Regions from separate parts of the Scandinavium sp. UTDF21-P1B genome, predicted to be linked through region 2. Evidence: predicted binding sites of a transcription regulator. Region 2 holds the regulator's gene; each other region holds the start of a gene.

Region 1 (3,279 bases), on a different contig from region 2:
TTACACGGGCAGCGGCCGGTTAGCGGGCCGCAAGGCGCTGGTCACCGGCGGTGATTCCGGCATTGGCCGCGCGGCGGCCATTGCCTATGCGCGCGAAGGCGCTGACGTCGCCATCAACTATCTCCCGGCAGAGGAAGAGGATGCTCAGGCGGTGAAGGCACTGATTGAAGCTGCGGGCAGAAAAGCCGTTCTGCTGCCGGGCGATCTCAGCGATGAGCACTTCGCCCGACAGCTCCCCCATCAGGCTCACCAGGCGCTGGATGGCCTCGATATTCTGGCGCTGGTGGCCGGTAAACAGGTCGCTGTTGAAGAGATTAAGGCACTCACCACCGAACAAGTGGTGAAGACCTATACCATCAACGTGTTCGCGCTGTTCTGGATTGTTCAGGAAGCGCTGCCGCTACTGCCTGCCGGCGCCAGCATCATCACCACTTCGTCCATTCAGGCTTATCAGCCCAGCCCGCACCTGCTGGACTATGCTTCGACAAAAGCGGCAATCCTGAACTTCAGCCGCGGGCTTGCCAAACAGGTGGCGCCGCAGGGCGTACGGGTCAATGTGGTCGCACCTGGCCCAATCTGGACACCGTTACAGATTTCAGGCGGGCAAACCCAGGACAAGCTACCGAAATTTGGCCAGCAGACGCCGCTGAAGCGTGCGGGTCAGCCTGCTGAGCTGGCGCCTGTGTATGTCTATCTGGCGAGTGAGGAATCGAGCTATGTCACCGCAGAAGTGCACGGCGTATGCGGGGGAGAACATCTGGGCTAAAAAAAACCGACGCAGAGGGATCTGCGTCGGCTTCATGACTGAGTGGAAAATTATTTCGCCGCAGCGTGCTCTTCACCCACCAGGCCGATTTTCAGATAGCCTGCCTGATGCAGAGTATCCATTACCTTCATCATCGTTTCGTAGTTAACGGTTTTATCCGCACGGAAGAAGATGGTGGTGTCTTTCTTGCCTTCGGTCAGGGCATTGATGGCATTCACCATGCTCTCTTCGGTAACCGGATCGTTACCGAGGAACATGCTGTTATCCGCTTTGACCGACAGATACACTGGCTTGTCCGGACGCGGCTGCGGCTGGCTGGAGGAAGCCGGCAGATTCACTTTGACATCTACAGTTGCCAGCGGCGCGGCCACCATAAAGATAATCAGCAGCACCAGCATGACGTCGATAAACGGCGTCACGTTGATCTCATGCATTTCGCCGTTGTCGTCCAGATTTTCGTTCAGACGCATTGCCATTGGCTGTCACCCTACCCGTAATTTCTGGGCGGTACGTACCGGCGGCGTGCCGCTGGCGTTCAGGTCGAGGTCACGGCTTTGCAGCAGCAGAACCTGTGCGGCCACATCGCCGAGCAACGCCTTGTGGCTGCCAATCATGCGGGCAAAGATGTTATAGATAACCACTGCCGGGATGGCGGCGAACAGACCGATCGCCGTGGCCAGCAGCGCTTCTGCGATACCAGGTGCAACCACAGCAAGGTTGGTGGTCTGCGTCTGGGCAATACCGATGAAGCTGTTCATGATGCCCCAGACGGTACCGAACAAGCCGATGAACGGAGAAATCGCGCCGATGGTCGCCAGATAGCCGTTACCACGGCCCATATGACGGCCAGCCGCCGCAACGCGTCGCTCAAGACGGAAACCGGTACGCTCTTTAATGCCTTCGTTATCTTCGGCGCCTGCGGAGAGTTCCAGCTCGTTCTGCGCTTCGTTGAGCAGTTGAACGCTGAGGCTTTTGGCCGGGAAGGCGGAAGCGATGTCGCTTGCCTGATTCAGGGAGCGGGCTTCACCCAGTAGCTGTTGCTCACGCTTGAGGCGGCGCTTTTGCGACAGCAGTTCGGTGCTTTTACTGAAGAAGATTGCCCAGGTGACAACCGATGCCAGAATCAGGCCGATCATGACCACCTTAACCACGATGTCGGCATGATGATACATACCCCAAACGGAGAGATCCGCCTGCATCAAATTATTACCCACTCTGTATCTCCAGGATCCAAATCACAAAATCTGAGCGTAATGATATCAAAAAGTCGTCGAATTGATAGTCGTTCTCATTACTATTTACATATTGACGCAATCATCACTAAGTTTCATTGCGCTCACGCAGGAAAAAGGGGCTTTACTGCGTTCCAGCAAAATTTTCTGCTTAATCTGCTCGCTCCTCGTACTTCACCCTGCAATCATGTTAGTTTAGACGTCCAGACGTATAAAAACAGGTAAGACGAACATGTCCGAAAAGCAACTTGATACCGTGCTGGTGAACGCTGGCCGCAGTAAAAAATACACGCTTGGCTCGGTGAACAGCGTTGTTCAGCGCGCGTCATCTCTGGTGTTCGACACGGTCGAGGCCAAAAAGCACGCCACGCGCAACCGCGCAAAAGGCGAACTGTTCTATGGCCGTCGCGGCACCCTGACGCACTTCTCTTTGCAGGAAGCTATGTGCGAGCTGGAAGGCGGTGCCGGGTGCGCCCTGTTCCCCTGCGGCGCGGCCGCCGTGGCCAACGCCATTCTGGCGTTTGTCGGGCACGGCGATCACGTCCTGATGACCAACAGCGCCTATGAGCCAAGCCAGGATTTCTGTACCAAAATCCTCGCGAAGCTTGGCGTCACCACCGGCTGGTTCGATCCGCTGATTGGCGCGGACATCGCCGACCTGATTCAGCCCAATACCAAAGTTGTGTTCCTGGAATCTCCCGGCTCCATCACCATGGAAGTGCATGACGTTCCGGCAATCGTCAGCGCGGTACGTCGCGTTGCGCCAGAAGCCATCATTATGATCGACAATACCTGGGCTGCGGGCGTGCTGTTTAAGGCGCTTGAGTTTGATATCGACATTTCGATTCAGGCCGCCACCAAATACCTGATTGGTCATTCCGACGGCATGATTGGCACCGCCGTCGCAAATGCCCGCTGCTGGGATCAGCTGCGTGAGAATGCTTACCTGATGGGTCAGATGGTCGACGCCGATACCGCCTATATGGCCAGCCGTGGATTGAGAACCCTCGGCGTGCGTTTACGCCAGCACCACGAAAGCAGTCTTAAAATTGCCGAATGGCTGGCTCAGCATCCGCAGGTAGAGCGCGTGAACCACCCTGCGTTGCCGGGAAGTAAAGGCTATGAGTTCTGGAAACGAGACTTTACGGGCAGCAGCGGTCTTTTCTCATTTATTCTCAAAAAACGCCTGAGCGACAGCGAGCTTGCGGCCTATCTGGACCACTTTACGCTCTTCAGCATGGCCTACTCCTGGGGCGGCTATGAGTCACTGATTTTACCGAC
Region 2 (3,279 bases):
TCTGGAAGCCGCATTTGGTCAGGCGCAGGGCTTTATGGATCAGTACTTCGCCAAAGCCAGCTACAAATTCGACGTGGCCGGTACGCCACTTTCTACCAGCTACCAGTTCTATGGTGCACGTGACACCGTAGATAAAAACACCGTCAACGATATTTACGACGGTACCGCATGGTTACAGGCTCTGACCTTCGGCTACAAAGTGGCTGACGTGGTTGACCTGCGCCTCGAAGGGACATGGGTTAAGGCAGAAGGCCAGCAGGGCTTCTTCCTGCAGCGTATGACGCCAACCTATGCTTCCTCCAACGGTCGTCTGGATATCTGGTGGGATAACCGTTCCGACTTCAACGCCAACGGCGAAAAAGCCGTGTTCTTCGGCGGAATGTATGACCTGAAAAACTGGAACCTGCCAGGCTGGGCGGTGGGCGCTTCCTACGTTTACGCGTGGGATGCTAAACCGGCGGACTGGATGATCAACAGCGCAGGGCAGAAAGAGAGCATTGCCTCAAACAAAATCAAAGAGTCTTCCTACAGTCTCGATGCGATGTACACCGTCCAGGAAGGGCGCGCCAAAGGCACGCTGTTCAAGCTGCACTTCACTCAGTACGACAACCATTCAGATATCCCAAGCTGGGGCGGTGGCTACGGCAACATGTTCCAGGATGAGCGCGACGTGAAATTCATCGTTATCGCTCCGTTCACCATCTTCTGATAAGCGACGCGGCGGGCACGATGCCTGCCGCGTAACCATGAGGTCGTATCATGAAAAAATTGATTCTCGTCGCGATTATGGCGTCCGGGCTGGTGGCTTGTGCACAGCCGCAGGCACCGAAAGAAGACAGCAAGCTGAAAGCCGCCTACAGCGCCTGTATTAATACCGCGGAAGGCAATCCGGATAAGATTGAAGCCTGCCAAAGCGTGCTGGATGTGCTGAAGCAGGAGAAGGAGCACAAGCAGTTTGCCGAACAGGAAACGGTGCGCACGCTGGATTATCAGCAGTGTATCCAGGCGACCCGTACGGGTAACGATCAGGCAGTGAAGGCGCGCTGCGATAAAATCTGGCAGGAAATTCGCAGCAACAATACCCCCGCGCCGTAAGCCTTATTTCAACTCTGTTTTTGCCCCAAAATATGCCCATAAAAAAAGCCAACCGTCAGGTTGGCTTTTGCTTTTGCACGAGCGTCGATTATTTATCGGCGGCGTCGTGGGCGTGTTCATCTTCGCGGCAGTCGCCTTCAGCGCAGTGGCCGTAAAGATAAAGGCTGTGGTTAGTCAGACGAATGCCGTGCCTGGTGGCGATTTCACGCTGGCGTGCTTCAATCGAGTCATCACTGAATTCGATAACCTTGCCGCAGTCGAGGCAGATCAGGTGATCGTGGTGATGCTGCTGAGTCAGTTCGAAAACAGATTTACCGCCTTCGAAGTTGTGGCGGGTGACAATTCCGGCATCGTCGAACTGGTTCAGAACGCGATAAACCGTTGCCAGACCAATTTCCTCGCCCATATCGATCAGGCGCTTATAGAGGTCTTCCGCACTGACATGGTGATTGTCCGGCTCCTGAAGCACTTCCAGAATTTTAAGACGCGGAAGCGTGACTTTCAGGCCTGCCTTCTTTAATGCGATATTGTTGTCAGTCATGCGGAATCAGTCCTGTTGCTAGGCGATACACTTCCTTATTGGAAGTATTACTAAGAATGAATTCAGGATAATGCGTCTCATTATAGAACTGCGAAGTCTAAATGAAAACTGCAAACCCTGAGCAAAGTATGCTTTTCAGAAACGAGGCATCATCTGCAAAGCGAAACATCCGACCTCGTTAAAACAGCTGACATTGTACAGACATGTGCTCAAAAGTTAAAAATTTGTAGCGATTAATTTGATTGCTTTTATCTATTAATTTTACGGAACTTATCGCTAATACGGCGCAACCTGAGCGCTGCGCCATACGTTTATCAGGCGTTTTTGATCTCTTCGAGGTGCAGCTCTTCAGAAATCTGCTTAACCCACTTTTCAACGCGCTCAGCGGTCAGCTCCGGCTGACGGTCTTCGTCGATGGCCAGGCCCACAAAGTGATCGTCATCGGCCAGGCCTTTAGACGCTTCGAAATGATAACCCGCCGTTGGCCAGTGGCCGACGATGGTTGCGCCGCGTGGTTCGATGATGTCGCGGATGGTGCCGAGCGCATCACAGAAGTATTCTGCGTAATCTTCCTGGTCGCCGCAGCCGAACAGGGCCACCAGTTTGCCGTTGAAGTCTACCTCTTCCAGCGTCGGGAAGAAGTCGTCCCAGTCACACTGTGCTTCACCGTAGTACCAGGTCGGGATACCCAGCAGCAGAATATCGAAGCCTTCAAGATCTTCTTTGCTGCTTTTGGCAATGTCATGCACTTCAGCTACATCTTTACCAAGCTGCTTCTGAATCATCTTCGCGATATTTTCGGTATTGCCGGTGTCGCTGCCGAAGAAAATGCCTGTAATTGCCATGAGTAAAATAACCTCTTGAAACGTAATGAAATGATGGTGGAATGTTGCCCACAGATAAAGGCAATGATAGCAGGAGGAGAAGGGCGCGGGAACCGCAATCGCGCCGGACTGCACTCTCTGCTACATGAAAGTGATTTTTTGTCGGATTTTCAGACGAGTTTCTGGCTTCGCAACGCAGCCAACTGATGCATCAGTATTTCTTCAATCAGCTCGCTGCGGCTCATGTTTCTGGCTTCAGCCAGCTCGTTGAGCGCATCGACCGCTTCGTGATTGAGCTTTAGCTCAACGCGCTTGAGACCATTGCTTTTGTCGCGCTTCAGCTGATTACGCTTATTAATGCGTAACTGTTCGTCGCGCGAGAGCGGATTGGTTTTCGGCCTTCCCGGGCGACGCTCGTTTGCGAACAAATCTAATGTCGTTCGGTCCGTTTGTTCTTTTGCCATGATTCAGAGTGACTTCGGGGAAACAAGCCGCCGGACGACAGGCCCGGCGCAGATAGCGCGCAATCATACATCAGCGAAACCCCCACGCCAACGCCGGGAGCCACAATGGCGCTTGCTTGCTCGGATTTTAATCATTCCGCCAGATAGCGGCGAACAGCGCGCAGTACCGCGTCCGGTTTTTCAGCGTGGACCCAGTGCCCGGCACCGGCAATCACGTGTGCACGAGCCTGCGGGAATTGTGCCAGCAGCGTGTCGCGATACTCGGTGGTGACGTACGGAGAATTTCCGCCTGCAATAAACAGGGCAGGGTGGTCCCAGGCCGGAATCGTCTCCCAGCCGACAATATGCGGATACT
Region 3 (3,279 bases), on a different contig from region 2:
TCACCACGTATCGCTTAATGATTGATGAATTGCTTCGTTTTTTCCTTACGCGCTACAGGTATACACGTACACAGGAATCAACGATGGCAAAAGCCTTCGACACATCTTTACTGCACCCTCGTAACTGGTTGACCTGGTTTGGTTTAGGCGTGCTGTGGCTGATGGTCCAACTCCCTTATCCTCTGCTTTATATTCTCGGTTCTTCATTAGGGCGCGCCTCTCGTCCTTTTCTGAAAAGAAGAGAAAAGATAGCGTCAAGAAATATTACGCTTTGTTTTCCGGATATGAATGATTGTGAAAAAGAGAAATTAATCGAACAGAATTTTATTTCTCTCGGAATGGGCTTAATTGAAACGGGGATGGCCTGGTTCTGGAGCGATGCGCGGGTAAAAAAATGGTTTGACGTGGAAGGTTATGAACACCTGGCCAAAGCGCTGGAAGATAACAAAGGCGTGATGGTGGTCGGGGTACATTTCATGTCGCTGGAGCTAGGCGGCAGGGCAATGGGTCTTTGCCGTCCAATGATGGCGACATACCGACCGCACAACAGCAAGATGATGGAGTGGGTGCAAACCAAAGGTCGTCTGCGTTCGAACAAAGCGATGATCGACCGCCGCAACCTGCGCGGGCTGGTTAGCGCGTTAAAAAGTGGTGAAGCCGTCTGGTTCGCGCCAGACCAGGATTACGGCCCGAAAGGCAGCACCTTCGCACCTTTCTTCAACGTTTCTCAGGCCGCGACCACTAACGGTACCTTCGTGCTTTCCCGCTTGTCTGGTTCGCGCATGCTGACCGTTACCATGGTGCGTAAAGCCTCAAACCGGGGCTACAGCCTGCATATCAGCAAAACCATGTCGGACTATCCGGTCGAAGATGAATTCCAGGCTGCGAGCTACATGAATAAGGTCATCGAGAAAGAGATTCTGCGCGCGCCGGAGCAGTATCTCTGGGTGCATCGTCGCTTTAAAACGCGTCCGGCAGGTCAGGCCTCGCTGTACTGATACGACTCAAAGCGCTAAAGCCTCGAGTGAATCATCCACGAGGCTTTTTCATTTTTCCGATCGCCGCAAATCCTATCTCATAAATAGATATTTTCGATACATCTTTTCTTTACCGCCTTTTCTGCGAACTTCTTCTGCTAAAGCATCTATTTTTCAATGCATTGAACAATTTCAGGTGTGACTGTTCACCTTGCGCATAGGGTCTATGCTTAGTGAAAGCGCCTTAAAAGGTCGTTTCCGCTGAAAGCCCCTGCTGATAAGGGGTTGAAGTGATAATCATTATCACTACCATAGAGGGATGCCCTGGTGGCTTTAACTCAATAAGGTGGACCTATGGAATTGCATTCAGAAACCTTCAATCCTGCCGATTTTGCCTGGCGTGGCATCAGCATGACGCCGGAGGCCGCGGCGCACGTTCGGGAGCTGGCAGACAAACAGCACGTGCTGGGGATTCGACTCGGAGTCAAAACGTCAGGCTGTGCAGGCTTTGCGTACGTGCTGGATACCGTGAGCGAACCTAAACCCGACGATCTGCTGTTTGAGTCCGACGGCGCGAAGCTGTGGGTGCCGCTTCAGGCGATGCCGTTTATCGACGGAACGGAGGTCGACTATGTGCGCGAAGGCCTGAATCAGATCTTTAAGTTTCATAACCCGAAAGCGCAGCACGAGTGCGGCTGTGGCGAAAGTTTTGGGGTGCAGGCGGAGTAATTATGTCACGTAATACTGAAGCAACTGACGATGTCAAAATGTGGAGCTGTGGGCAGCTCAATTATAAAGAAGGGTTCTTCACCCAACTGCAAACCGATGAGCTGGCAAAAGGAATCAGCGAGGATGTGGTGCGCGCCATCTCGGCGAAGCGCAATGAGCCGGAGTGGATGCTGGAATTTCGCCTGAACGCTTATAAAGCGTGGGTAGAGATGGAAGAGCCGCACTGGCTTAAGGCCCATTACGACAAGCTCAACTACCAGGATTACAGCTATTACTCCGCACCTTCGTGCGGAAACTGCGACGAGACCTGCGCGTCTGAACCCGGCGCGGTGCAGCAAACCGGGGCGAACGCCTTTTTGAGCCAGGAAGTAGAAGAAGCCTTCAATCAGCTTGGGGTGCCGGTGCGCGAAGGTCGCGAAGTGGCGGTCGATGCGATTTTTGACTCCGTATCCGTCGCGACGACCTACCGTGAAAAGCTGGCGGAGCAGGGCATCATTTTTTGCTCCTTCGGCGAAGCCATCCACGATCATCCTGAGCTGGTGCAGAAATACCTCGGTACCGTGGTCCCCGGTAACGACAATTTCTTTGCCGCGCTGAACGCGGCGGTTGCCTCTGACGGCACCTTCATCTATGTGCCCAAAGGCGTCCGCTGCCCGATGGAGCTTTCCACCTACTTCCGCATTAATGCCGAAAAAACCGGCCAGTTCGAGCGCACCATTCTGGTTGCGGATGAGGGCAGCTATGTCAGCTATATCGAAGGGTGTTCGGCCCCGGTACGAGACAGTTACCAGCTCCACGCTGCGGTGGTGGAAGTGATCATCCACAAAGATGCTGAAGTGAAATATTCGACGGTGCAGAACTGGTTCCCGGGCGATAACAACACCGGCGGCATCCTGAACTTCGTTACCAAGCGTGCGCTGTGCGAAGGCGAGAACAGCAAAATGTCGTGGACGCAGTCGGAAACCGGATCGGCAATCACCTGGAAATACCCAAGCTGCATTCTGCGCGGCGATAACTCCATCGGGGAATTCTTCTCCGTCGCGCTGACCAGCGGGCATCAGCAGGCCGACACCGGCACCAAAATGATCCACATCGGTAAGAACACGAAATCGACGATCATCTCCAAAGGGATCTCTGCCGGGCACAGCCAGAACAGCTATCGCGGCCTGGTGAAAATCATGCCGACCGCCACCAACGCACGTAATTTTACCCAGTGCGATTCGATGCTGATTGGCCCGGACAGCGGGGCGCACACCTTCCCGTACGTGGAGTGTCGCAACAATACCGCGCAGCTTGAACACGAGGCGACGACTTCGCGCATCGGGGAAGATCAGCTGTTCTACTGTTTACAGCGCGGCATCAGCGAAGACGATGCTATCTCGATGATTGTGAACGGTTTCTGTAAGGACGTTTTCTCAGAACTGCCGCTGGAGTTTGCGGTTGAAGCGCAAAAACTGCTGGCGATAAGCCTCGAACACAGCGTTGGTTAAGGATTAAGGGACACACATGTTAAGCATTAAAGATTTGCAGGTTGCGGTAGAAGACAAAGAGATCCTGCGCGGGCTGAACCTTG

Evidence for each region. Region 2 encodes Fur, which represses iron uptake genes when iron is present. Its sites were predicted from a motif close to ATAATAATGAGAACNACTATCAA; they were not measured.
Region 1: a site for Fur is predicted at 2,042-2,064, ahead of exbB (tol-pal system-associated acyl-CoA thioesterase). Genes of this name have one in related genera too.
Region 3: a site for Fur is predicted at 1,268-1,290, ahead of sufA (Fe-S cluster assembly scaffold SufA). Genes of this name have one in related genera too.

Annotation. Positions count from the first base shown of each region.
Region 1 is NZ_JBFLVD010000014.1:271,909-275,187, reverse strand. It holds gene AB1287_RS12030 (SDR family oxidoreductase) at 1-766, shown strand, start outside; gene exbD (TonB system transport protein ExbD) at 817-1,242, opposite strand; gene exbB (tol-pal system-associated acyl-CoA thioesterase) at 1,249-1,980, opposite strand; gene metC (cystathionine beta-lyase) at 2,231-3,279, shown strand, end outside.
Region 2 is NZ_JBFLVD010000008.1:176,240-179,518, forward strand. It holds gene chiP (chitoporin ChiP) at 1-709, shown strand, start outside; gene chiQ (ChiQ/YbfN family lipoprotein) at 760-1,095, shown strand; gene fur (ferric iron uptake transcriptional regulator) at 1,184-1,636, opposite strand; gene fldA (flavodoxin FldA) at 1,951-2,481, opposite strand; gene ybfE (LexA regulated protein) at 2,631-2,924, opposite strand; gene ybfF (esterase) at 3,056-3,279, opposite strand, start outside.
Region 3 is NZ_JBFLVD010000010.1:94,756-98,034, forward strand. It holds gene lpxP (kdo(2)-lipid IV(A) palmitoleoyltransferase) at 84-998, shown strand; gene sufA (Fe-S cluster assembly scaffold SufA) at 1,332-1,706, shown strand; gene sufB (Fe-S cluster assembly protein SufB) at 1,709-3,196, shown strand; gene sufC (Fe-S cluster assembly ATPase SufC) at 3,213-3,279, shown strand, end outside.